DNA from 2 places in the Blautia sp. TM10-2 genome. Region 1 is predicted to be linked to the other one. Evidence: riboswitches for the same ligand, from Rfam matches in the RefSeq annotation. Region 1 holds a riboswitch; the other holds the start of a gene.
The links. A riboswitch is a leader RNA that binds a small molecule or an ion and turns the genes downstream of it on or off. The one in region 1 is predicted to bind cobalamin.

Region 1 (15,364 bases):
TCGGGCGATGACGGTAGGAACGAAATGTAAAATCATCGGGATGGTAACGGTTGTGATGGCGATCGGCTTTTTTGCTATGAAGAATGTGCCGATCGGAAGAATCTGTATTGCTGTGGTATGGATGTGCCATATTTTGTATTTCTTCCTGCGGGTCAAAACCGTAAAAACAGAAGATCATATCCTAGGAGAAACAAAATGAACAAAGTAGAAAAAAAGCGGCAGAAAGAACAGTACGTCGTGGAAGAGATGATCCGCCTGTACTGCCGGAAGAACCATGGAAAAGAGGGGCATGCATCCGGCGGGATGTGTCCGGAATGTCAGAAATTAGCGGACTATGCAAAACAGCGGAGCCAGAAATGTCCCTTCATGGAACAGAAAACATTCTGCGCAAACTGCAAAGTACACTGCTACAAGCCGGAAATGCGGGAAAAGATCCGCGCCGTTATGCGGTTTTCGGGGCCGAGGATGCTGCTGTATCATCCGATTTTAGCTATCTGGCATTTAATCTGCAGCATGAGAGAGAAGCGAAAAGCAAAAGCATAAAAGAGAGGTACTTATGATTAAAACAAGACTGGTGGGGCTGCTGTCCCACGCGAAAAAGTATATCGTGTACACGATTCTGTGGCAGTGGGCGGCGCTTCTGTCGCAGGTGATCGCGGTATTTACGATTGCCGATCTGCTGGAGCGGGTTGTGTATGGCGCGGTAACGGCGACGGCTGTGAAACGGACGGTTTTTATGCTGGCAATTGTTGTTGTGATCCGCTTTTTCTGCGAGCGGATGGGTGCGAGGTCTTCGTATCTTGCGTGTGTGGATGTGAAACGGATTCTGCGTGAAAAAATTTATGAGAAAATGCTGAAACTGGGGGCATCCTACAGCGAACAGGTATCATCCTCGGAGGTCGTACAGGTATCCACGGAAGGCGTGGAGCAGCTCGAAACCTATTTTGGAAAGTATCTTCCGCAGCTGTTCTACAGCCTGATTGCGCCGCTCACGCTGTTCGCCATCCTCTGCCGGGTGAGCATGAAAGCGAGCGTGATTCTTCTGATCTGTGTGCCGCTGATCCCGATTTCGATTGTGGTTGTGCAGAAGATTGCGAAGAAGCTGCTGAACAAATATTGGAGTATTTACACAGGGCTCGGCGATTCGTTCCTTGAAAATCTGCAGGGTCTGACGACCTTAAAAATCTATCAGGCCGACCAGCAGAAAGCCGACGAGATGGATGTGGAATCCCAGAACTTCCGCCGGATCACGATGAAAGTTCTGACGATGCAGCTCAACTCAACGAGCGTGATGGACATCGTAGCATACGGCGGCGCGGCGGTTGGCATGGCGGTGGCGGTATCGGAATTTCTGAAAGGAAACCTCACCGTGTCCGGCACGCTCTGCATTGTGCTGCTGGCGAGCGAGTTTTTCCTGCCGCTTCGTCTGCTCGGATCATTCTTCCACATCGCGATGAACGGCATGGCGGCGAGTGACAAGATTTTCAAAATCCTCGATCTGCCGGAGCCGCAGACGGGAGAGCGGACGCTGCCGGACGGACCGCTGGATGTCGTGTTGGAGGATGTACATTTTTCCTATGAAGAGGACCGGGAAATCTTAAAAGGCATTGACCTGACGCTCCCGGCGGGCAGTTTTGTATCACTGGTCGGCGAATCCGGCTGCGGAAAGAGTACGATCGCGGGCATCCTTGCGGCAAAGAACCGCGGATATGCGGGAAGCATCACCCTGGGCGGCGTGCCGCTCTCGGAAGTCAATGAGACGGATCTGATGAAGCACGTTGTTCTGGTCCGCCACAACAGTTACTTATTTAAAGGAACCGTAGAAGAGAACCTGCGCATGGCGAAACCGGATGCGACGAAGGAGGAGATGGAGGCGGTTCTGCAGAAAGTCAATCTGCTGGGATTCTTACAGACACAGAACGGACTGCAGACAGAGCTTCTCGAAAAAGCAGGAAACCTCTCCGGCGGCCAGTGCCAGCGTCTTGTGATTGCGCGGGCGCTGCTTCGGAGCGACAGTGCGGTGTATATCTTTGATGAAGCCGCATCGAATATTGATGTCGAGAGTGAAGAGCTGATCATGAATGTGATTCATGAACTCGCAAAGACGAAAACGGTATTGCTGATTTCCCACCGCCTTGCGAACGTCGTACAGTCAGATCAGATTTATTTCCTGAAAAACGGTACCATCTGCGAGCGTGGAACGCATGCGGAACTGATGGAACAGAACGGCGCATACCGTCATCTGTACGACAGCCAGATGGTACTGGAAAACTATGGAAAGCAGGGGAATGCATGATGCACGAGAAGAAAAATACAGCAAAACGCAGAAGCGCCCTCCGGATTATGGGAAGCCTGATCGGGCTGGTGAAGCCATTGCTTCATATTATGATGGCGGCAATTATTCTTGGAACAATGGGATATTTATGTGCGATCTTCCTGACGATTCTGGCAGGACAGGTCATCGTGCATGGCTTACTGACGGGCGCGGCAGGGACGAGCCTTTCGGTGCAAAACATGTGGCTTGTACATACCCCGGTAAAAACGATACTCACGGTGATGATCGTGATCGCGGTGCTGCGCGGCATTCTGCATTATGCGGAGCAGTACTGCAACCACTTTATTGCTTTTAAACTGCTGGCGATCATCCGCCATAAAGTGTTTGCAGCTTTGCGGAAGCTCTGCCCGGCGAAGCTGGAAGGACGGGACAAAGGAAATCTGATTTCGATTATCACAACCGATATCGAACTTCTGGAAGTATTCTATGCGCATACGATTTCCCCGATTGCGATTGCAGCATTAACTTCTTTGATTATGGTATGCTTCATTGGAAGATACCATGTTCTGGCAGGGCTGCTTGCACTTGCGGCGTATCTGACGGTCGGCGTTGTGATCCCGATGTGGAACGGAAAGCGCGGAAGCCAGAAAGGAATGGAGTTCCGGACAGGCTTTGGCGAGCTGAACAGCTTCGTGCTGGATTCCCTGCGTGGCCTCGACGAGACGATTCAGTACGGACAGGGCGAAAAACGGAAAGAGCAGATGTCAGGGCGGTCGAAAGAACTGGCTTCTGTGCAGGAAAACTTAAGCCGCATGGAAGGCTCCCAGCGGTCTGTCACCAACATGGTGATTCTTCTGGCATCGTTCGGCATGCTGGCACTGACGATCTATCTTTACACGAAAGGCGGGATCGGATTTGAGGGAGTCCTGACCTGCACAATCGCGATGATGGGTTCCTTCGGCCCGGTCGTGGCGCTGTCCAGCCTGTCGAATAACCTGAATCAGACGCTGGCAAGCGGCGAGCGTGTGCTTTCCCTTCTCGAGGAAGCGCCGCTGGTGGAAGAAATTCCGGGAGATGCGGCATCCGGCGGTGACCACGCATTTGCAGGAGCCGAGGCGCAGAATGTAACGTTTGCCTACGAAGACGAGACGATTCTGGATCAGTATTCGCTGAAACTGGAACCGGGAAAAATCACCGGCATCCACGGCGCGAGCGGTTCCGGAAAATCGACGATCTTAAAACTTCTGATGCGCTTCTGGGATGTCCAGACGGGGCGCGTTTCCGTGGACGGAGCCGATGTCCGCGAAATCCCGACGAAGTATCTGCGCGATATGGAAAGCTATGTGACGCAGGAGACACATCTGTTCCACGATTCGATTGCGAACAACATCGCTATTGCAAAACCCGGCGCGACGCGGGAAGAAATTATGGAGGCGGCGAAGAAGGCGTCCATACATGATTTCATCATGACACTGCCAAACGGCTACGACACCGAAGTCGGAGAACTCGGCGATACGCTGTCCGGCGGAGAAAAACAGCGGATCGGTATCGCGCGGGCATTCCTGCATGACGCATCCATGATCCTGCTGGACGAGCCGACATCGAATCTTGATTCCTTAAATGAAGGAATTATTCTGAAATCCCTGAAAGAATCGGCAGAAGAGAAAACCATTGTGCTCGTATCGCACAGAGTGTCCACGATGAACGTCGCGGATGTGGTATATGAAATGGAAAATGGCCGGATTTCCTGATTTTACAGCACTTGACAGAGAAAAGACGATGTGCTACACTAACAGTCGTTAAAGAAAAAACAATTAAATATCGATGTGTAAGGTGTCGGACATGCGTGTCCGGTGAAAAGGGAAGCAGGTGTGAATCCTGCACGAACTCGTCACCGTATTTTGCAAGCAGGGGAATGATCCACTGGGAAACCGGGAAGGAGACCGATGCGCTGGAGTCAAATCCTGAAGCAATGAGCCGGGAGACCTGCCTTTCGCAGTACAGGAACGTTACGTTCGTGCCACGAGGAACTGGCAGTACAAAACAGGAAAGCGGACATTTGCCCCACAGCGGGTGAGATGGTTTTCTTTGTGATGAAAATACTGGAAGCCCCTCGTTGAAAAACGAAAGGGCTTCTTTCTATTTACGCGGGCAACGAGCCAAAGTCCGTGCTTGCACGAGACCTTAGCGACTGCCGCGATAACTTGAGAAACTCGCGGAGCGTGTTTCTCATAGTTTGAAATGTAAAACGTCCCCGATATTGGTTGTTGCAAAGATACCAGCAAATGGGAGGAAAACAAAAATGAAAAAGAAACTTGTAGTCGCTTTAATTTCAGCAGCTATGGTAACATCTATGCTCGGCGCATGCGGAAGCAGCAACGCATCCAGCAGCAGCGCAAGCAGCACAGCAACAAGCAGCGTAAGTGCATCTTCCGCATCTGAGGAAGACACCACAGCAGCAAGCAGCAGCGTAAGCGCATCTTCTGCATCTGAAGAGGTATCCGCAGATGCAGACCAGGAGGCAGCAGATAAAGTGGCAGCTTTGATTGACGCAATTTATGTACAGGAAAGAAATGATAACACCGACGAGCAGTGCAAAGAAGCAAAAGAGGCATGGGATGCCCTGACAGACGCACAGAAAGAACTCGTAGAAGGTGAGAACGCAGATCCGGATTACTTCGGAAGAGACACAGGGGATGCTTCCAAGGATGATCCGTTAAACGGAGACGAGATCGGCGAGAATGAGCTTCTGGTTGTAAGCTTTGGTACTTCCTTCAACGACAGCCGTGCTGAGGATATCGGAGGCGTTGAGAAAGCTCTGCAGGCTGCATATCCGGACTGGTCCGTAAGACGTGCCTTCACTGCACAGATCATCATCAACCATGTACAGGCCCGCGATGACGAGAAGATCGACAACGTAGATCAGGCACTGGAAAGAGCTGTAAGCAATGGCGTGAAAAAACTGATTATTCAGCCGACTCATCTGATGCACGGCGCAGAGTACGACGAGCTGAAAGAAGCAGTAGATAGCTATAAAGATAAATTTGAGTCCGTAACCATCGCAGAGCCGCTGCTTGGCGAGGTTGGAAGTGACGCTACCGTAATCAACGAGGACAAACAGGCCGTTGCAGAAGCAATCACGGCACAGGCAGTAAAATCTGCAAATTATGACAGTCTGGATGCAGCAGCAGAGGACGGCACTGCTTTCGTATTTATGGGACATGGTACTTCCCACAATGCAAAAGTAACTTACAGCCAGATGCAGACACAGATGGATACTCTTGGATACAAAAACGTATTCATCGGAACCGTTGAGGGCGAGCCGGAAGAGACCGCCTGCGAGAATGTGATCGAGGCAGTAAAAGCAGCCGGATACAAGAAAGTAATTCTTCGTCCGCTGATGGTTGTTGCAGGTGACCACGCAAACAACGATATGGCAGGCGAGGATGAGGATTCCTGGAAGAGCCAGTTTGAGGCATCCGGTGCATTCGATGAGATCAACACTCAGATCGAAGGTCTTGGAAGAATTGATGCTGTTGAGCAGCTGTATGTACAGCACACCAAGGCAGCTATGGACGGCAACGGCGTTCAGGACGATGCTGAATAATTAGGGGTTGTATTCCGAACGTAAAATAGAGTAAAATAAGATCCGGCAGTACGGCTGAAGAGACTCAGTGTGCTGTCGGATTTTAAGTTGAGCGGATGAAAAAGATCCGCTTCAAGGTGATACAAGGAGGAATTTTATTATGAGAAAAAAATTGGCAGTTCTTTTTCTTGGAGCAGCACTGACTGTATCCATGCTCGGCGCATGTGGCGGAAAGGATGCAGCGTCATCTTCTGCATCTGCAGTATCTGCGTCTTCTGCGGCAGACGCATCTTCCGCTTCTGTACAGGATGCATCTAAGGCAGAGAGCAGTACATCCACATCAGATGTTTCAGCAGAAAGCGCATCGGCAGCGGAGACTGCAGGAGAAAGCAGCGCATCAGAGCTGGAAGACGGTACGTATACGGCAGACTTCAATACAGACAGCAATATGTTCCATGTCAATGAAGCAAAAGAAGGAAAGGGTGTCCTGACGGTAAAAGACGGAAAAATGACCATCCACGTCAGCCTGGTATCCAAAAACATTGTCAATGTCTTTGTGGGAACAAAAGAAGAAGCACAGGCAGACGGCGCAGAGCTGATCGAGCCGACCACAGATGAGGTAACGTATTCTGACGGAACCACAGATGAAGTGTACGGCTTTGATATCCCGGTAGAAAAACTGGACGAGGATTTCAATGTTGCGATCATTGGTAAAAAAGGAACCTGGTATGATCATGTAGTCAGCGTATCCAATCCGGTACCGCAGGAGTAATCCCGGAAGAAAACAAAAGATATCCACAGAAGGCGAACCATTTTGCACCGTCTGTCCACAGAAATTGTGGAAAGAGAGGGGAAAAGCGGTTCGCCTTTGTGGATATCTTTTCTTATTTTTCCGGAAACAGTTTGCGGAACAGAAAACGGATGAAGGGTCCGCAGTACATGAGCTGCCAGAAGAAGGCAACCGGGAAGTTTAAAAACGTGGTCTGGAGCCAGACAGCAACGAATTCCTTTCCGGCATTTTTAAACAGCAGCGTTGCAATAAAACTCATAATCGGACACATAATAGCAATAATCATAATGGAAATTGCCAGCGTGATTACGATCGGACGATCCTGCGGTGTTACCATGCAAAAAGCTAATTTGTGAGCCAGATGATCCACGAGGAAAAACTCGAGGATAAAAGCGGCCGGCCACATGATTATCATCTCGTGAAACGCCATCAGAAAGACCTGATTTGTCATTCCGCCGATGTTCATGGAAATGTTGTAGCAGATCATGGCATAGACCATCAGAAAGGACATCATGAGGGTAAATACAACGTTTTGAAATTTTGTTTTTGGCATCGATTGTTCTCCTTTTCTTTGCAATTTTGAAAAATGGGCGCAAAAAAGACACATGTGTTGTTCGTTAACCAAGCAATGCACTTGTGCCGTTTCCAATCTGATACCAATCTTTTCTGCAGTTTTTAATTTTGAACCGTCGATTATTATAACGTCTCTGGCGGCGTTTGGCAAGAGGAAATTGAGAAATTTTTAAAAAAGACAGATAAACAAGAAAATTCGATGCGTGCTGGAAGCACGGTTTGGCGAATGGTGCGGGGAACGGCACCGGCGGGAAAAAGAATGGATTGCGAAACGGGAGCGGGATTGCTACAATAGAACATAGTGAAAACAAAGAGAAAACGCAAAAGGAAATCAATATTATGTCAGAGATCAGAAAAATCGAAAACTTTGCGGCGCCGGAGCTCGACGTGTATGCGCGTCTTTCAGAACCGCAGTTATTGCACTATTATGAACCGCAGCCAGGCCTTTTTCTTGCGGAGAGTCCGCGTGTCATCGAGCGTGCGCTGGATGTCGGATATGAACCGGTTTCGTTCCTTGCCGGAAGCGCAGAGCTTGCCGCAAACGAAGCACTCTTTGCGCACTGCCCGGACGCGCCGGTCTATACAGCAGAGACGAAGGTGCTGGAACAGCTCACAGGCTTTGCCCTCACGCGCGGCATGCTCTGCGCGATGCACCGCCGCACGCTTCCGGCTATGGAGGAAATCTGCCGGAATGCCCGCCGCGTGGCGATTCTGGAAAATGTCGTGAACCCGACGAATGTCGGTGCGATTTTCCGTTCTGCCGCCGCGCTTGGCATCGATGCCGTGCTTCTCACATCAGGCTGCAGCAACCCGCTGTACCGCCGCGCCATCCGCGTGAGCATGGGAAATGTCTTCCAGGTCCCATGGACCGTGCTGCCAGGCGGCAGTTACTGGCCGGAGCAGGGAATTGCTGCACTGCAGGAACTTGGATTTTATACCGTTGCGATGGCATTAAAAGAAGACTCCGTTCCGATGGATGATCCGTCGTTGAAAACGCATGAAAAGCTCGCCATTCTGCTCGGAACCGAGGGTGACGGACTGGCAAGTGATACGATCGCTGAAACAGATGCAACCGTGCTGATTCCGATGACACACGGTGTGGATTCACTGAACGTCGCTGCGGCGAGCGCTGTCGCATTCTGGGAGCTGGCGGGAAGAAGATAAAGATGTTCCGTCGGTACCGGAGATTACGGAATAAAAATAGGATCAGAGATAGATTTTCGGGATGCATATTTTGATGCATCCCTTTTTGAATTTATGAATTTTGAAATTCCTTCCGATACATCTGCGGCGTACATCCCACTTTGCTTCGGAACTGCCGGTTGAAGTTGGAAAGGTTGCGGAAACCATTGTCGTACGCGATTTCGGACACACTCTGCGTCGTACTGCGCAGCGCCTCGCAGGCGGCTTTGATCCGAAACTGTGTCAGATATTCAACGGCCCCGAGTCCGAAGGTCTGCTTAAAACAGCTCATAAAATAGCTTTTGCTCAAATGCGACAGCCTGGCAAGTTCCTCTATGGTAATCGGGTCGGCGAAGTGCTCCTGGATATAGGCGAGCACAGGCCGCAGGTTTTCAGCAGCCGCAGGCATGGCGGGACGATCGGTGCAGAGTTCCGGCGATGCGGCGAGCAGATAGAAGAAGCGGAGCAGCTCACTTTTCAGCAGAAGATCGGAGACAGCAGAGTTTTCAAGGATGCAGCGGAAAATCTGCTGGACGGATGCAGAAAGTGCAGCATAACTGGAATGTTCGGGTGAAATCGGTGCCTGGATGCGGCGCCGGGCGGAGAAAAACGGCTGCAGAATTTCCGTGTAGCTGCGGTCGTCATACCCGCCGATCAGCATATTCTTGTGGAAAACAATCGTATCATAAAACATCGACTCCTGCTCGGCGGGCAGAATGGCATGTACGAGGTTCGGCTGAATCAGAAAAATATCACCGGTATGCGCCGTAAGCAGACGGTCCTCATACTGAAAATACCCCGTTCCGCGTTTGATATAATTCAGCTCCATCTCCCCGTGCCAGTGCAGCGGTACGCCGGGAAAATAGTCGAGTATCCGGCAGTCATAATAACTGTAGGGAACCTGCATGGAGCCGTGCTGGCGTTTTTCTTTCGCAGCAGAAAGCATCATAAAATCCTCCTCCAAAAAGCATGTCCGTAAAATGCCGGAAATGGCAGAGCGCGGCATGCATAAAATCATAGAATAGTATTAGAATGAAATAGGAAATTACTGGTATTTCAGCGGATACAGTAGTAATATATCATATAGAAACACTTGCTGCAACGACGAAAATACAGCAGAAATAAGAGCGAAAGAGCGAAAGAGGGAAAGAAAAAATGTCAAAATGGTTAGATAACGCAGTATTTTATGAGATTTACCCGCAGTCCTTCAACGACACCAACGCCGACGGAATCGGAGATTTCCAGGGTATCATTGAAAAATTAGACTACATCAAGGAGCTGGGCTGCAACGCCATCTGGATCAACCCGTGCTTCCTGTCCCCATTTGGTGATGCAGGATACGATGTCGCAGATTACTGCCGCGTTGCACCGCGCTACGGAACGAATGAGGATCTGAAGAGAGTTTTCGAAGAGGCACACAAACGTGACATGCACGTTCTGCTCGACCTGGTTCCGGGCCATACATCTGTTGAGCATCCATGGTTCAAAGAATCCATGAAAGCAGACCGCAATGAATTTACAGACCGCTACGTATGGACCAATAACGTATGGGAAGCACCGGAAGGAATGGGAAGCCTGCGCGGCATTTCCGAGCGTGACGGCGCCTGCGCCATCAACTTCTTCTCCAACCAGCCGGCCCTGAACTACGGCTTTTATCAGCCGGATCCGGAAAAACCGTGGCAGCAGTCCTTTGATGATGAGGGACCGCAGGCAACGCTGGCAGCGATGGAAGATGTCATGAGATTCTGGCTGAACATGGGCTGCGACGGCTTCCGTGTCGATATGGCGGGCTCCCTGGTAAAGAACGATCAGGAAGGCAAAGGAACCATCCGCCTGTGGCAGCAGGTACGGAAATTCCTCGACGCCGAGTTCCCGGATGCAGCCATGGTATCCGAGTGGGGCGAGCCGGACAAATCCTTACAGGGCGGCTTCCACATGGACTTCCTGCTTCACTTTGGACCGTCCCATTACAACGATCTGTTCCGCTGCGATGAGCCATTCTTCTCCAAACGCGGAAAAGGAGATATCTCTGAGTTTGTAGAGACCTACAAAACCAACTACAATAAGACCGCACAGAAAGGCCTGATCTGCATCCCGTCCGGAAACCATGATATGGACCGTCTGGCACGCCGTCTGCAGGGGGATGAGCTGAAAATTGCTTTCGCTTTCCTTCTTTCCATGCCAGGTGCGCCGTTCATCTACTACGGTGATGAAATCGGTATGCGCTACGTCGAAGGCCTGAAATCCGTTGAGGGCGGATACAACCGCACCGGTTCCCGTTCTCCGATGCAGTGGGATGACAGCACCAACGCAGGATTTTCCAGCGCACCGGCCAGCGACCTCTACATCACCATGGATCCGGGCAAAGACCGTCCGACTGCAAAAGCACAGATGGCCGATCCGGATTCCCTGTACCACGAAGTTAAAAAACTCATCCAGATCCGCCAGAGCAGCAAAGCACTCTTAAGCCGCGGAACCATCGAGTTCGTTTATGCAGAGAAAAACCAGTATCCGCTGGCATACGTCCGTGAGGCTGAGGGTGAAAAAGTCCTCGTCATCATCAACCCATCCGACAAAGAGCAGTCCTTCCCATACAGTGCAGAGCTGAAGGATGCCCTCTACACGATCGGAGGAAAAGCAGAATCCAAAGACGGAACCATCACCATCCCGGCACAGTCCGCAGGATTCTATCATATCTGATCGAAAATAAAAATGACAGGGAGATCCAATCGAATTTTTTCGGAGGATCTCCCTGTTTTTAAATATGATACACTCTCAGCTCATGCAATGCCCTGGTCGCTGCAATATACTGCGCCTGCATCATTATCTCCCGTTTCTCGTCCTTCGGGAAAATCGAGAACACCTGATCAAACTCCAGCCCTTTCGCCAGATAAAATGTGGTAACCGTCAGTCCTTTCTTAAAACTGGAGCTGTCACGGTTCAGCCAAGAAAGCCGCTTCTCACAGTCAAAATCTTTTTCCGACAGAATCTCCCGCAAAATCAAATAAGTCCGTTCCGCCGTCTTCTCATCCGGTACAATCACCGCCGCTGTCTCATACGTTTTCTCATCTGGAAACAGTGTATCCACTGCCTCCCGCAGAGCCGCCTCAAGATCCGTGACATCCCGTTCCAACACCGGCATTCCGTGCCGTTCAAACAGCTCCAGATCCGTCACGCCAATGAGATTTGCCGCATACGACGCAATTTCCACCGTATTCCGGTAACTCTTCCGCATCTCAATCCGCCGCAGATCCTTCCCGAAAATCCCCGGTAAAAACTGCAGTACATCCTGCTGCTGATCCGCCATCGTCTGCGCCCGGTCGCCGAGAATCGTCATCTTACAGGAAAACATCCGCCGGATCATCAGATACTGGAGCCGCGAATAATCCTGCATTTCATCAATCACCAGATGCTTAATATTCGACCGCTCCGCCTGCCGCGACAGGCGGTACTTCAGATACAGAACCGGATACACATCCTCATACCGCAGTTTCCGCTTCTCCAACGGCCGCCGCGGCAGCGTCTGATATCCCTCTTTCTTCAGAAAACGATTGTAGAGAACATAAAAATCCATCGTCCCATACATCTTCCGGAATTTTTCGATGAGCGGAATCCGCTCCTCCTCCGGCAGATCCCGGTTCAGCAGCGTCTCGATCTCGTCAATAAACGTCTCCGCCACCGCATCCATCCGCGAGAGCAGCGGAATATCCGCAAACTTGTCATAAAACAGCGTAATAATCTCCGATTCTGACTTCACAAACGACTTATACGAAACGTCTGAGAAATTCATCAGCTCGTCCTCAAGCTCCAGCGCAAATCCCTCCATCTGGTCCACAAACGCCTGCGACTGTTTTAAAGCAAACCGTTCTGCGGCTTTTGGATCCCGCATCTCCCGCTCAATCTGATCACAGCGATCCTCACAGTCCGCCGCCGTGTCCTGTAATTTGCGGTAAGCAAAGAGATCAAAACTCATCTCCTGAATATTCTCCTCACCGAGCTCCGGCAGAATATGTGAAATATAATCCGAAAATACCCCGTTCGGCGATAAAATCAGAATATTCGAAGACTTCAGATTCTGTCTGTCATGATACAAAAGGTAGGCAATCCGATGCAGCGCCACCGATGTCTTGCCGCTTCCCGCCGCTCCCTGAATTACCAGAATCCGGTCCTTCGTATTGCGGATGATCGCATTCTGTTCCTTCTGAATTGTGCGGATAATATTCTTCAGCTGTACCTCGCCGTTGCTGCCAAGCTCCGCCTTTAAAATATCATCATCAATTTTCACATCACTCTCAAATCCGTAAATCATCTTTCCATCCCGGATCTTATACTGCCACTTGGAACAGATTTCCCCTGTCATCTCGCCGCCCGGCGCCAGATAGGAAGCCGGCCCGCGGTCAAAATCGTAGAAAAGACCGCTGACCGGGCTTCTCCAGTCGTAAATCAGCGGCAGCTCGCCCGGCCGCTCCGCAAAATTGCCGATGCCGATATAGAAAATTTCCGGCTCATCATCCCCGTCATAGCAGAAATCCACACGCCCGAAGAACGGAGAATCCAGCATTTTCCGGAAGCGGCTCCGCAGAAGAAGCTGCTCCTGATTCGCATTCACCTGATGCAGCAGCGCCTGCTGATTGTCGTAATCCTCATATCCGTACTGGTCCATCTCGGTATAGTTCTGCCAGTAATAATCGTGCATATTTTCAATTTCTTTCTGTCCGTCCAGCAGAGACTGACTGATCTCGGCAAGACGCGCCTGCAGCTTTTCCAGCACAAAAGAAAGATATTCCTGTCCGTTTTTCTGGTCTGTCATAAAAGGAAACCTCCTCTTAAAAATATAATGTCGAGTGCCGGAAAACCCGGCTGATCTTATCAGTATAGCAGACAGGCACGTTTCCTGCAATTCAAACATAAAATAAAGAAAAATCCCCTTTGAGGTGCCGCTTTTCTTGGAACCCTTTTTAAAACCACTGTCTGCACAGGAAGAAAAAAGCTGTCTGGATGCGTATCAGAGGGGCGATACAAAAGCCAGAGACATTCTGGTCGAGCGGAATCTGCGCCTGGTCGCGCACGTTGTGAAAAAGTATCAGGGCCTGCCCGATGATCTCGACGATCTGATTTCCATTGGAACGATCGGCCTCATCAAGGCGGTGATGACATATGATCCGAAAAAAGGAAACCGGCTGGCCGCATACGCCGCCCGCTGTATTGATAATGAGCTGCTGATGTATCTTCGGAGCAAAAAGAAAACGGCACGGGAGATTTCCCTCTACGAGCCGATCGGAACCGACAAGGAGGGAAATGAGATCCATCTGCTCGACATCGTGGAGGGCGGCGGGGAGGATATCGCGGAACAGTACAACCGGAAAGAGGACGCGGTGCGGCTGTACTGTTATCTGGATTCGGAATTAAAAGAGCAGGAAAAACAGGTGCTTCTTCTCCGGTACGGCCTTGGCGGAAAAGCAGAATACACACAGAAACAGGTCGCTGCCCGGCTCGGCATCAGCCGTTCGTACGTGTCGCGGATCGAGAAGAATGCAATTGAAAAGTTGCGGTTACGGTTTGCCGCTTCGTAAATGCTTGACATTTCAAACGGACTGCTTCTATAATAAAGGGTAAGGAAATCAGGTGCAGAAAAGGTTTCCTTATCCTTACTTTTTCGAACAAAAATCAAAGATAATATCTTCCCGGTGTTCTTGCCGGACATTTTCCCAAAATGAAAAATAAATAGGAACTATACGACCTGCTACTGAAAGAAAAGGAGGTTTTCTTTGTATTGCAGTGTATTATCAGCCACCGTCTCGGGCATGGAGATGATTCCGGTGCAGGTGGAGGCGGATGTCAGTGACGGCATGCCGCAGTTTACGATGGTCGGCTACGTGAGTGCCCAGGTAAAGGAGGCGCAGGACCGCGTGCGGACAGCCCTCAAAAACATGGGAATTTCCCTGCCGCCGAAACGAATTACGATTAATTTATCCCCGGCGGACGTCCGAAAAGAAGGATCGCGTTTCGATCTTCCGATTGCAGCGGGCGTTCTGATGACGCTCGGCCGGATTCCGCCCGGGTCACTCCGGAAAACGATGGTGCTCGGCGAACTCGGCCTTGACGGCCATGTGCAGGAGATCAGCGGTGTATTTCCGGCAGCGGCGAAGGCGCGGGAGCTTGGATGCACAACGCTTCTTGTTCCAGCCGGAAATGCCGCGGAAGGGGGTCTGGTCGGCGGGCTTCACGTCGTTGGAATCCAGAATTTACAGGAGCTTTTGAACTACTGCTGTGAAGGGAAAATGCCGTCGCTTCCGTCTATAGAAAATCAAAAGAAGGAGGACGGAAAAGAGCCGGACTTTTCCGAAGTGCAGGGCCAGACGGCGGCGCGGCGGGCGGCGCTTATCGCTGCGGCCGGATTTCACAATCTGCTGATGCTGGGGCCGCCGGGCAGCGGAAAATCCATGATCGCAAGGCGGATTCCGACGATCATGCCTCCGATGTCTGAGGAGGAGCAGATGGAAGTAACGCGGATCTACAGCATCGCCGGAATGCTTGCCAAAGGAGAGGGTGTCCGCCGGGAGCGGCCCTTCCGTGCTCCGCATCACACGATGTCGCCGCAGGCTCTTGCAGGCGGCGGAAAACAGCCGTCCCCGGGCGAAATTACGCTGGCACACCGCGGCGTTCTCTTCCTTGATGAACTCCCGGAGATGACGCGCGCAACCATTGAGATCCTGCGCCAGCCGCTCGAGGAGCACCGGATTGTGATTTCCCGTGTCAGCGGAAACTATGTGTTTCCGGCGTCATTTCTGATGGTGGCGGCAATGAACCCCTGCCCCTGCGGCTTTTACCCCGACTTATCGCGCTGTACCTGCGCACCCGGCGACATCAGCCGGTATCTCTCGAGAGTCAGCCAGCCGTTCCTCGACCGCATGGATCTCTGCGTGCAGGTGGAAGCACTTTCCTACGAGGATCTGCA
Region 2 (15,364 bases), on a different contig from region 1:
GTAAATGGAGTTGGGTGAATTGACATCGGCGGGCGGTGTGAGATAAAAGGCGGGGCTTAAAAAATCCTTGAGGGAGTCATCCACGGTCTTTACTTCGTATGCGATACCCGAAAGAACGGGAAAATCTTCAGAAACGGCATTCTGCAGATCGGCAAGCATTTCCTCAGGCGTGGAGAACGGCAGCACGAGCGCCTGCTCGGAGAGGGAGAGCGACGGATTCTGATCGAGAATGATCTGCATTTCGGCACACTGGTCCGCAAGCTGCTGTGTTAAAAGGCGGGTCAGCTCCTCCGGTGAAGCATCAACACCGACGCGGCTGCGGAGAAGATACGCATAGTAGGAAAGTCCGCCTTCCTGCCGGGAAAGACCACCGGCGTTCTGTGTTCCTTTGCCGCGGAGTGAAGAAAGCGCATCGGAAAGAGAGCGGTAGGCGGGAAAAACACAGGAGGTAAGGAGTTTTTCATGCGTCTGCAGACAGAGATTCCTTTCCGCCTCAGAAAACAGTGAAGACGCCTGCAGTTTATTCTGAAAAACGGTGTGGAGCAGATGGCTTTCCGGTGTATCCGCGTCGGCGAGAAAAGCACTGCACTGGTGGATAATGCCATCGACCGCAAGGTCATTCTGAAACACGCCCTGCCGGGATTTTTCCTGTTCGAGTGCGATGAGGTCGGAGAAATAGCGCGGGAGATCCTGCAGAAGATGGAGGTAGTCGGCGATATCCTGCTGTGTGCGGAACGGGTATTCTGCGAGCAGAATGGGAAGCTGTGCCTGAATCCCGAGCGACGGACCGAGCGGTTCCGCAAGAAGGCTGGTGCTGCCCGGCATTTTCTCGCAGTCCAGCTCGTAGAGCAGAAGATCGAGCGTGATCTGATTTTCCGCGGAGAGGCGGTTGCGATGAAAGGATGTGAGCGTTGTTTCCACACTCTGCAGCAGGGCATCATACGAGGTGCGGTCAGGGATGGAAACCGTGCCGAACGAGGCGGTGCCGGGGGCAATTCCGCGGGAAGCCGGATCAGCGAGGGTATAGTGGAGCGTGATGGCAGAAGAGGTTACCTCGGAGTGGAACCGTTCCTCCACATACGCGGAAAACCGGCGGTTCTCACCAGGGGAAAAGAACGGGGAAAAATACCAGAACAGCAGGGCGAAAAGAAGTCCGCCGCACAGAAGCAGAGGGAACAGGATGCGGCGGTGCAGAGAAGCTGGTTTCATAGAATAGGCTCCGGTGCGGACAGTTATCATAAAGTATGTAAAAAATGCTGATTTTATGCGCTTTTTCCGTGGCCTTTCATTTGACTTTCCAAAACGGCTTTGCTATAATCAGTAACGAATGAAATAAGGGACTTTTCAGTGCAGAACGGATTTGAAAAAGAATCCGCGAAGGTAAAAGAGAATCAGGTGGAAATCCTGAGCGATCCGGTCACTGTAAGCAGGGAGTGTTAGCTGCAGAAATGCCATTGTGCGAAACGCATGAGAAGGCGCGGCTGCCGTGAAGATCTGCGAGTCAGGAAACCTGCTGGAAAGGTTAGTGAATCGCTTCCGATGAAAGCATATATTCATGGAAAGATGTACGAAGTAAAATCGGACATCTGCTTTTTTGTCGCCATGCGTCCGAAAAAGAGCTCCGGTGGAGAAACTCTTTTGCAGAAAAAGCAGATGTCTGTTTGTCTTTTCGCAGAAAAAATGTGTCCTCAAAAACAAGATTACTTGCAGGGAGACATCATTGACGGGGACAGGCACCGCCCAGCTGCCTGAAAAAGTCAGACGGAATCCGGAGCAGATGCGCGAAGGAGATCCGAAGAAAAGGAGAAGTTATGAAAGGAAATTCAAGCAAATTTCTGGCACTGCTGCTGTCGGCGTCCATGATCATGAGCCCGACTGCCAGCGTATTAGCAGATACGCAGGAAAAAGCAGCACAGACAGAAAGCAGCGCAGCCGCAGAGGAAGCGCCGCAGAGCGAAGAAACAGCAGAGACGGCAGAACCGGAAACAACACCGGCAGAAACCGAGAGCAGTGAAAGCACTGCAGAGACTCCGGCAGAAGAGCCGACGGAAACACCGGCCGCGCCTGCAGAGGATCAGACACCGGCAGGATCTGACGAGACCGAGACACCATCCGCAGATGAGGATGCTTCGGAAGATACTGCAGAGGACACTGCAAAAGACGGTGAAGAGACTGCCGATACCACAGAAAAAGAGCCGGAAGCAGCAGATGAGACTTCCCAAGATGCTGAAAAAGAAACACCGGCAAAAGAAGAAACCAAAGATGCTGTAAAAGAGAATACCAGTCCGGCGGCAGAACAGCCGAAAACGGAAGTAAAAGAAACAACCAAAAATGAGGCATCCAATACAGCCGAGGAGAAAGAAACAAAAGCAGCGGAAGCAGCAAAACCGGCAGATGGTGAGTATGAGACTTCTGCAGAAGCAACCGGAAGCATGTTCCGTGTGATTTCTTCCAGACTCATCGTAAAAGATGGAAAACTGAAAGCATCCATTCTGCTGAGTGGAACCGGCTATGATTACCTGTATATGGGAACAGCAGCAGAAGCTGCCGCAGCAGATGAAAAGAGCTGGATTGCTCCGACAGGAAGCGAAACCTATACGGATACGAAGACTGGTGCAGAAAAGACCGGATATCGTTTTGAAATTCCGGTGGAAGAGCTTGACAAACAGATGGATGTTGCCGTTCGCTCAGCCAAGAAAAAAACATGGGCTGATAAAACCGTTACGATCCACAGCACCGATGCAATCCCGACGGTAACACCGGAACCAACCGAGACTCCAAGCGAAAATCCAGGTGAGGATTCCTCGAATAAGCCAGCCAGTGTAGAAGCACCGGTTACCAAAGAGGACGGCAGCGTATTCAAAATGTTCGTCATCTCCGAGGCAACAATGATCAACAAGGGCGATAAACTCGTTCTTACACTGAAAACAAACAACGTATCATTTGATAAACTGTATCTTGGAAAGAACGATGACCTTGCAAAAACACCGGCTATCCAGGGAATGCAGGAAGCAAACGGCGGTTATTCCTTTACATTTGAAGTAGATGCGGACAAAGCCGGCACAACCGTTCCGATCGTTCTTGGAAAGAAAGACGGAACCTGGTACACCAAACAGCAGCTTTATCTTGCAGTTCCGGGAAGCAAAACACCGGAAGTAACTCCGATACCGGAGCCGACCGAGACTCCGGTCCCGACTGCAACCCCGACTCCGAGTGAGACTCCGGTTCCAACCGCAACTCCAACTCCGGAACCGGCGAAAGTAGAAAACGGTATCTACAGCGGAACCGCGGAGACCGGCGCAGCTATGTTCAAAGTAGTCGGCGTAGAGCTGACCGTAAAAGACGGCGACATGAAAGCACGCATCACGTTAAGTGGTGTTGCCTACGATTATCTGTACATGGGAACACCGGAAGAGGCAGCTGCCACAGACAAGAGTGCATGGATTGCAGGCGTCGGCACCGTTGATTACACAACAGCAGACGGCGAGACGAAAACAGGAATGCAGTATGATATTCCGGTAGCAGCACTCGATCAGGCACTTGTTGTTTCTTCCCATTCTGCAAAACGGGATAAATGGTATGCAAGAACCATTACTATTGCATCTTCCAGTCTGAAAAAGACCGCAGATCTTCCGGCAGATGAGACCAATAAAGTAGCAGATGGTATTTACAGTGCAGAGGCAACAACTAATGCAGCAATGTTCAAGGTAGTCGGCGTAAAACTGACCGCGAAAAACGGAAAAATGACAGCAGTTATCACCTTAAGCGGAAGCGGCTATGATTATCTGTATATGGGAACCGGAAAAGATGCGGCAGCAGAGAGCGGCGCATGGATCGCTTCCACCGGAAAAGTGGACTACACCTTAGACGGTGAAACCAAAACCGGAATGCAGTTTGAAATCCCGGTAGAGGCACTTGATCAGGAATTTGCTGTAGCAGCTCATGCAGTAAAGAGCGGCAAATGGTACGACAGAGCCATCACGATTGCATCTTCCAGCCTGAAAAAGACCGGAGACCTTCCGTCGGATGACAACAAGGGCGATACTCCGAAACCAACCCTCGTTCCGACCAATATCCCAACCGTATCTCCATCTGAGACACCGGTTGTAAAACCCACCAGCACCCCGACTCCGGCACCGACCCAGAAACCGGCAGATACCAAACCGGAGCAGGAATCCAAATATGAGTCTGACTTAAGCGGCGGCACATCCAAAGTAGACAGTGCAACCACACTGGCAGACGGCGTTTACACACCAGACGGATTCTCCTTCTCCGGCGGATCCGGAAAGGTAACCATCTCCTGCAGCAAGATTACTGTAACGAACGGACAGGCTTATGCAACGATCGCATTCAGCAGTCCGTACTACGGATATGTAAAAGCAAACGGAAATAAATACATGGCAAATGTCAGCGGCGGAAGCAGCATCTTCACCATTCCGGTTGAGCTGAATAAGAACAATACCATCATCGGTATGACCACCAGAATGTCCGTTGCCCATGAGATTTCCTACAACATCTTCATCTCCCTGGCAGCAGCAAAGAAGGGCGGCAGCACTTCTTCCAGCACAGGATTTGTAAAAGCAGACGGAACAATCTCCACGATCAGCACCGATAACTCCAAGCTGGATACCACCGCTCCAGAGATCATGGGACTGGAATACAAAGCAGAGACAAAACTTGCTTACGCAGAGTACTTCAAGATGTATCATTACGACGAAGGCATCACCCTGCTGGAGATCGATATGACAAAAGATACCGAGCGTGATCCGGAGAAACAGAACGAGGACGACAAGAAAGCAGAAGATACCGATACCGCAGCAGCGGAGGATACCGCAGCAGCAACCGACGAGGAAGAAGCGGCAGCAGCATCCGATTCCAAAAAGACCAGCACTGAGAAAGCGAAAGATCTGACCGAAAAGACAAAAGAGCTGTACGAAGGCAATGTTGTCAAATATCTGATCGTTCCGAAAGATGTTGAGATTCCGGCAGGACTGGACAAAGATATGATCGTGATCCAGCTTCCGGTTGAGAAAACATACGTAGCATCTGAGGATGCCCTGAAACTTCTCGATGAGCAGTTAGACGCAGCAGAGAGCATCAAAGCAGTCGGCATGGAGCAGAAAGACTGCCAGATCGAAAACATTGCAAAAGCAATGGAAGACAAAAAAATCTCCTTCGACGGAGCATTCGATGATCTGGACTACAAAGCTCTGGTAAAAGACGAAATCGACTTTGCAATTCTTCCGTCTGAGTTCCTTCCGGGAAATGCAAAAGATGAGGAAGATGCTGATGCAGCCGACGAGACCGCAGATACCAAAGCTGAGGATCAGAAGGACGATAAAGACGATAAGACAACGGATGAGAAAGCAGACGAAGACAAGACTCCGGAAGAACTTCTGAAAGAGGAAAATGAGCGTCTGTCCGACACCGCAGAGCGTCTGGCAACCCTGACCATTCCGATGCTGGTTGACCGTTCCGCAGACGAGAAGACCGATCTTGCGAAAGCAGAGTGGCTGAAAGTCTACGGCGTGATCTTCGGATGCGAGGATCAGGCAAACGAGCTGTTCCAGCAGATGGTAAAGGCAGAAGAGAATAAATAAGTACAATAATTTGCAGCAAAAAATGAGAAAGGGCTGCTGCCGTATGGCAGCGGCTTTTTCTTTCAGAAAGGAATATCAAATGACAGGAAAAAACGAAAGAAAGCTGAAAAAATGGGCCGCACTTTTTCTTGCAGCAGCGATGTCACTGACGGCCTGCGGCAGCACCGCATCAACGGGAAGCAGCACATCGTCCGCGTCGGGCACTTCGACAGTTTCTGAGAGCAGCACATCCACAGCATCCGCAGCAGACGTTTCCGAAAGCCAGACGGAGAGCACATCCGTCTCGGAAAGTACGGCTGAAAGTGAAAGCACCTCCGAAGCCACTGCTGAGAGCAGCACCTCCGGGAGTGATACCGCATCCGCGGATGGTTTCGCAACGACAGACGATGTCAGCGACGCACCGGACATCACCGGAATCACCATCGAGAGCAAGATGGTCCTGAATTACGCCGAGTGCTTTAACGTATACTACTGCACAGACGGCTATAAACTGATCGATGTCAAAGACGGCGCGCAGTATCTGCTCGTCCCGGACGGAAAAGAGGCGCCGGATGACCTCGATTCCGACGTAATTGTAATCCATCAGCCGCTGGAACGCATCTACATGGCAGCAACCTCTCCGATGGCGCTGTTCGATGCCATCGACTCCCTCGATACGATTCGTCTCTCCGGTGAAACCGCAGACAACTGGTACGTACAGGATGCCGTTGACGCGATGAATGCCGGAACGATGATCTTCGCCGGAAAATACAGTGAGCCGGATTACGAACTTCTGGTCAGTGAGAACTGTGATCTGGCCATTGAATCCACGATGATCCTCCATTCCCCGAAGGTACAGGAGATGATCGAGATGCTCGATATTCCGGTCTTCATCGACCGTTCCAGCTACGAATCCCAGCCTCTTGGCAGAACCGAATGGATCAAACTCTACGGTGCCATGCTGGACAAAGAGGAGGAGGCAGCCGACTTCTTTGCAAATCAGGCAAGTGTTGTGGAAAATCTGAAGGATTTCCAGAATACCGAAAAAACGGTCGCTTTCTTCTATATTAATACGAGCGGAGCTGCCGTTGTGCGGAACCCGGAGGACTATATTTCCAACATGATCGAGCTTGGCGGTGCGCGCAACGCCTTCCGTGATCTCCAGGACGACAGCGGAAAAACATCCGTGCCGATCACGATGGAGCAGTTCTACGATACGGCCGAAGATGCGGACTACCTGATCTACAACGCAAGCATCGATTCCACCGTCAAAACCCTGGACGACCTGCTGGCAAAGGATTCCATGTTTGCCGATTACAAAGCAGTCAAAGAGGGCAACGTCTGGACAACCGAGAAATCCATGTATCAGGCAACCGATAAAATTGCACAGTTTACCAACGACATTAACCTTCTGGTAACGGGCGGCGATCCGGATCAGATGGTATTCTTAAGAAAATTATCCTGATGGAGGAACGTATGTCAGAGAAAAAAAATATGACAGGAAAAGAGAACAGTTTCCATATGGAAAACTTCCGGCGCCGTTCGCGGTATGCCGCTGTGTTCCTGGTGCTGATTCTGGCGTTCGCCGCCATCACCGTGCTGAATATCAATTCCGGAAACGTAAATATTTCGATTCCGGAAATTTTCCGGATTCTGCTGCGGCGGACCGGAGAGGGGAAAGCGTACAATATTATCTGGAAAATCCGCCTTCCGCGTATTCTGATGGCGGCAATCCTAGGCGGTGCTCTGTCCCTGTCGGGCTTCCTTTTACAGACTTTCTTTGAAAACCCGATTGCCGGTCCGTTTGTTCTTGGAATTTCCTCGGGAGCCAAAATGGTCGTGGCGCTGACCATGATCTTTTATCTGGAGCGGGCGCGCAATATCACATCTTACACGATGATTGTTGCAGCATTCTTAGGATCCCTTCTCTCCGTCAGCTTCATTCTGCTGATGTCCCGGCGGATCAAAAATATGGCAGGACTTCTCGTCGGCGGTATTATGATCGGTTACATCTGCTCGGCGGTCACGGATTTTGTTGTCACCTTCGCGGAGGATTCCGATATCGTCAACCTCCACGGCTGGTCACAGGGAAGCTTCTCCGGCATGAGCTGGAGCAACGTAGCGATCTCTGCGGCTGTGATCGGCATCACCTTTGTCATCACGTTCCTGATGGCAAAACCGATCGGTGCATATCAGCTCGGTGAGGCGTATGCGCAGAGCATGGGTGTCAACATCAAAGTATTCCGCATCGCGCTGATTCTGCTTTCGAGTATTCTCTCCGCATGCGTCACCGCATTTGCCGGTCCGATTTCGTTTGTCGGCATTGCCGTCCCGTTCCTCGTTAAACAGAGCCTCGGCACATCGCGTCCGCTCGTCGTAATCCCGGGAACGTTCCTCGGCGGAGCCGTCTTCTGTATGATGTGCGACCTGATCGCGCGTATGGCGTTTGCACCGCTGGAGCTGTCCATCAGTACGGTCACATCGATCTTTGGTGCGCCGGTCGTCATTTTCATGATGCTGCGCCGGAAAAGGGGGTAAGAGAATATGAATGAATATTATTTTCATCTGGACCACCTGACGGTCGGCTATGATAAGAAGCCGCTGATCAAAGATATCTGCATCGGCATCGAAAAAGGCGAGATCGTTACGCTGATCGGACCGAACGGTTCCGGTAAATCAACGATTCTGAAAAGCATCACCCGCCAGTTAAAGCTGGTCGGCGGAAATGTGGAGTTTGACGGGAAAAACCTGCATGAGCTTTCGTTCCGCGAGTTGTCCACGAAGATGGCTGTTGTGCTGACGGAGCGCATGAAGCCGGAGCTGATGACCTGCCACGATATCGTGGCAACGGGCCGCTATCCGTACACCGGACGGCTCGGCATGCTGACCCGCGAGGATGAGGAGAAGGTCGAGAAGGCGATGCGCGCCGTTCATGCCGAAGAGCTCGGCGGCCGCGATTTCAACGCCATCAGCGACGGCCAGCGCCAGAGAGTGCTTCTTGCGCGTGCGATCTGTCAGGAGCCGGAGGTCATCATCCTCGACGAGCCAACTTCTTTCCTCGATATCCGCCACAAGCTGGAACTGCTCGCGATTCTGCGCCGCATGGCAAAGGAGAAGGGCATCACCGTCATCATGTCGCTGCATGAGATCGATCTGGCACAGAAAATTTCAGATAAGATCATCTGCGTCAAGGGCGATGCTATTTCCCATTTCGGCGCACCGGAGACAATTTTCCGCGAGGATATCATCCGCGAACTGTACGAGATTGACAATGGTTCGTTTGACCCGTGCTTCGGAAGCATCGAGCTGCCGCGGCCGGAGGGAACACCGCGCGTCTTTGTCCTCGCAGGCGGCGGAACGGGAATCCTGGTGTTCCGGAAACTGCAGAAGGAAAATGTCCCGTTTGCGGCAGGCGTCCTGTATACGAACGATATCGATTACCAGCTCGCCCGCATTCTGGCGATGGAGACGGTAACCGAAGCACCGTTCCAGGAGATCAGCGACGAGGCATTTGCCCGCGCCTGCGAGCTGATGAAGAGCTGTGAACGTGTCATCGACACCGGCGTCCCGGTGGGCATGTGCAACCGCCGGATCGAAGAGCTGAGGGCAGAAGCAAAGCGGCTTGGAAAGCTGGCAGAGTAAAACAAAGAAAAATCCAATCAAAATCTCCTGTCTGGGAACGAAACAATCGTTTTCCGAACAGGAGATTTTCTTTTTGCAGCCATTGTAAAAACAGCAAAAGAACACGAAAAATGTAATATTAAATTGTACGAAAAATTCACACAATTCAAGTCAAAAACCAACAGAGATTGACACTTAAAAAGTCAAGTGCTTTATAAAATCTTTTGGCGAAATAACGGTTTTCTCTGTTATGACCAAAACACGCGTTCTGATTTCGCAAGATTTAAACACATGCTTTCCACACCGTTTTTCGTGGATAATGTGGATAACTCGGTGTATAACTTGTTTTTAGGCATGTTTTCGGTGGTTAACTATGTGGATAACTTGTGGACGGGATGTTTATAAAATTGGCCCGTGTGGAAAAAACCCGGTTTCTTTGTGCAATTTCGACAAAAGAGGTTTTAAAGTTTTATACGACTGATATGAAAGGTTTTTCAGATTTCAGAAACTACGGAAAAACAGAAAAAAGCAGGCAGTTCTCCGTACAATACGAAGAATGCCTGCTTTTGCTGTATTCTATTCGAAAGAAGCCATCAGTGGCTGATCAGATATTTCTCTACCGAAGTCACACAGTTCGCGCCGTCGGCGGCTGCCGTGATGATCTGACGGAGCTGCTTCGTGCGGACATCGCCTGCGGCGAACACGCCCGGCACGCTCGTCACACCGTCTTCGCCGGCTTTGATGTAGCCAGCCTCATCGGTTTCTACGGTGCCTGCGATCAGTGCGGAGACCGGAACGATACCGACGGCAATAAACACGCCGTCTACCGTGATCATACCGGCTTCTCCTGCCTTTTTGTTCGTTACCTTCACGCCGGACACCATCTCGTTTCCCTCGATGGAATCCACAACCGTATCCCACACCATTTCCACATTCGGCAGTGCCAGCAGTGCATCCTGGAGAACACCGGCTGCCCGCAGTTCATCGCGGCGGTGGATCACGTAAACCTTTTTGCACGTTCTGGCAAGGAAAATCGCATCCTCCACGGCGACATCGCCGCCGCCGATAACGGCAACGGTTTTGTCTTTGAAAAATGCGCCGTCACACGTTGCACAGTAAGAGACGCCCATGCCGGAGAGTTCCTTTTCACCAGGTACATTTAACGCGCGGTGCTCCGCACCGGTTGCAAGAATGACCGTTCTGGCATGATACTCATTTTTTCTCGTGCGGACAATCTTGATCTCTTCGTCAAGAACAAGCTCCTTCACACGCTCGCGGGAAAATTCCGCGCCCATTTTTTCAGCGTGTGCGCGCAGCGTGCTTCCGAGATCCATGCCGCTGATGCCCGGAAGGCCGGGATAGTTGTCTACTTCATAGGTATTCAGCACCTGGCCGCCGCTTGCAAAGTTTGCCTCAATCGTAAGAGAGGAGAGCTTTGCGCGTTTCGCATAAATCGCGGCAGAAAGACCCGCCGGGCCGGAGCCGATGATGATAACGTCGTATAAGTTTTCCATAAAAATCCTCGTTTTCGTCTGTAGTAAGCTGCCATGCAGCCATTTTTCTGAAAGTATCGTTACGGAGCCGGTGTTTCGGACGGTTCCTGACTGTCGGAAACGGAAGATGAATCTTCCGCGGAAGTTTTTTTGGCTTCTTCTTCCGGCGCTTCCGGCTGGTTGTGAACCACCTTGATGCTGCGTACCAGCTTCAGATCGTTGTCGATGCCGATTTCAGTGTAGTCCAGCTTTTCGTCATCACTATAGAATGTGTAGAGTGTCAGGTTACTATCCTCTTTTTCCGTTTTTTCTGATTTGGCATCCCCTGCCTTCGCCAGAAAATCGCTCTCGGAAGTGCCGAGCGTGATGCCGTTTGTGATTGAAATCGGAATCTTTGTCGTATCGAGATCGCCGTACAGCGAAGTAACAAAACAGTTGCGCACTGTCGTCGCCTCCGCGCCGTAATTATGTACGGTGCAGTAAAGCTTCTGACCGCCCTTTTCCAGCGTGACGTAGCCGTATTTTCCGTTTAAAACGGCCGTATCGGACTCTTTCGTATTGACGGTCCAGTCGTGGTCCAGAAGTTCACTGACCGGAACGGGAAGATGATAGAGTACATCGTCAAAGCGGACGGTCCAGTCGTTGATTTCAATGCTGTCGGCTTCCGGTGCCTGGTAGGCCTCCACTTCCGGTGTTGTGGCATCGCTGACACCATCGAGCGCTTCTGCATCAGCCGTGGTCGTAAAGTTCTGCATATCGAGGGAATACAGAATTCCCGTTTTGTTATCGAAGCCGAGCGTGATCGTCTGGTACAGCCCGTACTCATACGTGAACTGCACAGAGGTATCGGTCTCATAACGGTCCTTTGGCGCACCGTAGATGCTTTCCGCATCCTCCATCAGCGACTGCTGCAGAGTGACGCCGTTCGGCAGGCCGACATAGATATTCTGGCCCTCAGCGGTCGAGGTGTCGATGTGAATGCCTCCGATCAGGCATTCCGCCACTGGCTTTGCCGTGGTATCCGGATTGGCAATATCGACGGTAATCTGGTTTCCGTCCTTTTCAAAACTTTCGCCCTCTGAGAAGGATTCCGGCTGGATTTCCTTCGTGTCGTCGCCGCTGTAGACCCAGCCAAGCGCTGTAAAATCCGCGTAGGATTCCGGAATTTCGTATGTATCGCCCCAGATGGCAAGCTGAAAACTGTTCAGGTTCTTCGAGAGATCCACATCGTATTCCGGAATCTCATCGGAATCGCCGGAGGCCGCCAGATTGTCTTCGGGGTCGTCATCGTCGGTACTCTGACTGATGGTTGTGATCGGAATCGTTTCTGTTTTCTTTCCGCAGCCGCTCGTTCCCACGAGGAAAGCGGCAAATACTGCTGTTAAAACCCAACGGTATTTTTTCATCAAAACCTCCTCATAATAAATGGTTAAAAATATTTGAAAGTTACTTCATGTAGGTAACGATATCAGTTCCCCCTATTCTATCACATTCCGCTTCGTTTTCCAATGTCTGAAGCGGATTTGAGAAAAATGGTTTTTCAAACGCGCGGTACGGAATACATATTTAGTAAGGAACTGGAAAGGGCAGAAGTCTGGGAGGAGGCTGTGTATGCGTTTTACAAAAATGCAGGGCTGCGGAAATGATTATATCTATGTAAATGCCATGGAGGAGCGGGTGGAGAGTCCGGGACGGCTGGCAAAAGCGGTAAGTGACCGCCATTTCGGCATCGGCGCGGACGGGCTGATTCTGATCGGGGCATCCAAAACAGCAGATTTTTCGATGGAAATGTACAACGCCGACGGCTCGAAGGGCGCGATGTGCGGCAACGGCATCCGCTGTGTGGGAAAATACGTGTACGAGCATGGGCTGACGAGAAAAACGACGCTGACTATCGAAACCGGCAGCGGAAACCGTGTGATTCATCTGCAGACGGGGGAGAATCTGAATGAGATCTGTCAGGTGACAGTGGAGATGGGAACGCCGGAATTCCGCGCCGCACAGATCCCCGTTGTTTCTCTGGGGGAATATGTGCTGGAGCATAAAATTACCGTGTGCGGGGAAAATTATACGATGACCTGCCTTTCGATGGGAAATCCGCATGCGGTGATTCCGGTGGAAGATGTGGAAAAAATATCCATTGCAAAGACCGGTTCCGCTTTTGAACACCTTTCCTGCTTCCCGGACCGTATCAATACAGAGTTTATCCAGACTTTAGATCAACACACAATAAAAATGAGAGTCTGGGAACGTGGGAGCGGTGAAACGCTGTCCTGCGGAACGGGAGCGTGTGCGGCAGCCGTCGCGGCGATGCTTTCCGGCTGTGTTTCGGAGGGAGAAACTGCCGTAGAACTGCGCGGCGGCAGGCTTTTCGTTACATGGGACCGGACGAAAAATAAGGTCCTTCTGACCGGCCCGGCCGAGACCGTTTTTGAAGGAACGCTTGCAGAACGAATTTGAAAAATGCAGATTTCTGTCTGCACGAAAGAGCAGTATGCAATATTCTGAAAATAAAAACTTACAGGAAATGCCTTTTCTTTTCAAAAGAAACATGCTACAATATGTGGTGCCCGCTACAAGAAAAGGGTGGGGGACACACAAGATATAGTGTTTGATTTGGAGGACACCACAATGGTTTATATTATCAAAAAGGACGGCACCAAAGAAGAATTCGACGCGCAGAAGATCGTTCGTGCCGTAAATAAATCCGCACAGAGAATCCTGTATACCTTCTCACAGCAGGAGATTGACTTTATCTGTAAGTTCGCAACCGAGCACGTATATTCCCTTGGAAAGACCGAAATTCCGATCAGCGATATGCACAATATCGTGGAGGGAGCACTCGAAAAAGTAAACCCGGCTGTGGCAAAAAGCTACCGCGATTACCGCAATTACAAAACTGATTTTATCCATATGATGGACGAGGTCTACACGAAGAGCCAGTCCATCCGCTACATCGGCGACAAGAGCAATGCCAACACCGACAGCGCCCTCGTTGCAACGAAGCGAAGCCTGATTTTCAACGAGCTGAACAAAGAGCTGTACCGCAAGTTCTTCATGAACCGCAACGAGCTGCAGGCCTGTAAGGACGGCTACATCTACATCCACGACCAGTCCGCACGTCTCGATACCATGAACTGCTGTCTGTTCGATGTCGGAAACGTTTTAAAAGGCGGCTTCGAGATGGGAAATGTCTGGTACAACGAGCCGAAGACACTTGACACCGCATTTGATGTCATGGGTGATATCGTCCTCAGCACCGCTGCACAGCAGTACGGCGGCTTTACCGTGCCGGAGGTGGACAAGATCCTTGCTCCGTACGCACAGAAGAGCTATGATTACTACGTAAAAGAGTTCCTGAAATATACCGACGCATCCTGGGAGGGTGCACAGGAGAAAGCCATCGAGTATGCGATCGACAAAGTAAGAAGAGAGTGCGATCAGGGATGGCAGGGAATTGAGTATAAACTGAACACTGTTGGATCTTCCCGCGGTGATTATCCGTTCGTTACCGTGACCCTCGGCCTTGGAACGAGCATGTTCGAGAAGATGATTTCCATCTCCCTTCTCGAGGTCCACAAAAACGGACAGGGCAAGAAAGGCCACAAAAAGCCGGTGCTCTTCCCGAAAATCGTCTTCTTATATGACAAGGCAATTCACAGAGAGGGCGGCATCGCAGAAGATGTCTTCGAGGCAGGACTTGACTGTTCTTCCAAGACGATGTATCCGGACTGGCTGTCGATGAGCGGCGAGGGCTACATCGCCGAGATGTACAAGAAATACAAGAGAGTCATCAGCCCGATGGGATGTCGTGCTTTCCTTAGCCCGTGGTACGAGCGCGGAGGCATGGAGCCGGCAGATGAGAACGACAAACCGGTCTTTGTCGGACGTTTCAACATCGGAGCCGTTTCCCTTCATCTTCCGATGATCCTGGCAAAATCCCGTTCCGAGAACCGCGATTTCCACGAAGTGCTCGACTTCTACCTCGAGATGATCCGCGATCTGCACAAACGGACCTACGATTACCTCGGCGAGATGCGTGCATCCACGAACCCGCTGGCTTACTGTGAGGGAGGTTTCTACGGCGGCCACTTAAAACCGTCCGACAAGATCCGCCCGCTGTTAAAGCCGATGACCGCATCGTTCGGTATCACGGCGCTGAACGAGCTGCAGGAGCTGTACAACGGAAAATCTCTTGTTGAGGACGGACAGTTCGCACTTGACACGCTGAAATATATCAACGACAAGGTTGCCGAGTTTAAGAAAGAGGACGGCATCCTCTATGCGATCTACGGCACACCGGCAGAATCCCTGTGCGGCCTGCAGATAGAGCAGTTCCGCAAACAGTACGGCATCGTCCGCAACGTTTCGGACCGCCCGTATGTGAGCAACAGTTTCCACTGCCACGTAACCGAGGACATCACCCCGATCCAGAAACAGGATCTCGAGGGACGTTTCTGGGAGCTCTGCAACGGCGGAAAAATCCAGTACGTGCGCTATCCGGTCGGCTACAACAAAGGCGCGATCAAGACACTGATCGAGCGTGCGATGGAGCTTGGCTACTACGAGGGCGTAAACCTGTCCCTGGCTTACTGCGATGACTGCGGCCACCAGGAACTCGACATGGATGTCTGCCCGGTCTGCGGTTCCAAGAACCTGACAAAGATCGAC

Region 2: linked by a shared signal. The riboswitch ahead of DXD92_RS13890 (hypothetical protein) and the one ahead of DXD92_RS02225 (sirohydrochlorin cobaltochelatase) in region 1 are both predicted to bind cobalamin.

What each region holds. Positions count from the first base shown of each region.
Region 1 covers NZ_QUJZ01000002.1:33,031-48,394, forward strand. Annotated here, with positions in the region: gene DXD92_RS02205 (YbaN family protein) at 1-199, shown strand, start outside; gene DXD92_RS02210 (nitrous oxide-stimulated promoter family protein) at 196-543, shown strand; gene DXD92_RS02215 (ABC transporter ATP-binding protein/permease) at 557-2,296, shown strand; gene DXD92_RS02220 (amino acid ABC transporter ATP-binding/permease protein) at 2,296-4,026, shown strand; cobalamin riboswitch at 4,090-4,283, shown strand; gene DXD92_RS02225 (sirohydrochlorin cobaltochelatase) at 4,578-5,882, shown strand; gene DXD92_RS02230 (hypothetical protein) at 6,022-6,633, shown strand; gene DXD92_RS02235 (DUF2798 domain-containing protein) at 6,746-7,204, opposite strand; gene DXD92_RS02240 (TrmH family RNA methyltransferase) at 7,564-8,388, shown strand; gene DXD92_RS02245 (AraC family transcriptional regulator) at 8,480-9,355, opposite strand; gene DXD92_RS02250 (alpha-amylase family glycosyl hydrolase) at 9,562-11,106, shown strand; gene DXD92_RS02255 (HelD family protein) at 11,165-13,216, opposite strand; gene sigK (RNA polymerase sporulation sigma factor SigK) at 13,353-13,979, shown strand; gene DXD92_RS02265 (YifB family Mg chelatase-like AAA ATPase) at 14,175-15,364, shown strand, end outside.
Region 2 covers NZ_QUJZ01000013.1:69,920-85,283, reverse strand. Annotated here, with positions in the region: gene DXD92_RS13895 (DUF885 domain-containing protein) at 1-1,209, opposite strand, end outside; cobalamin riboswitch at 1,329-1,532, shown strand; gene DXD92_RS13890 (hypothetical protein) at 1,812-5,600, shown strand; gene DXD92_RS13885 (ABC transporter substrate-binding protein) at 5,680-7,044, shown strand; gene DXD92_RS13880 (FecCD family ABC transporter permease) at 7,056-8,117, shown strand; gene DXD92_RS13875 (ABC transporter ATP-binding protein) at 8,124-9,221, shown strand; gene trxB (thioredoxin-disulfide reductase) at 9,794-10,714, opposite strand; gene DXD92_RS13865 (hypothetical protein) at 10,774-12,099, opposite strand; gene dapF (diaminopimelate epimerase) at 12,305-13,153, shown strand; gene nrdD (anaerobic ribonucleoside-triphosphate reductase) at 13,325-15,364, shown strand, end outside.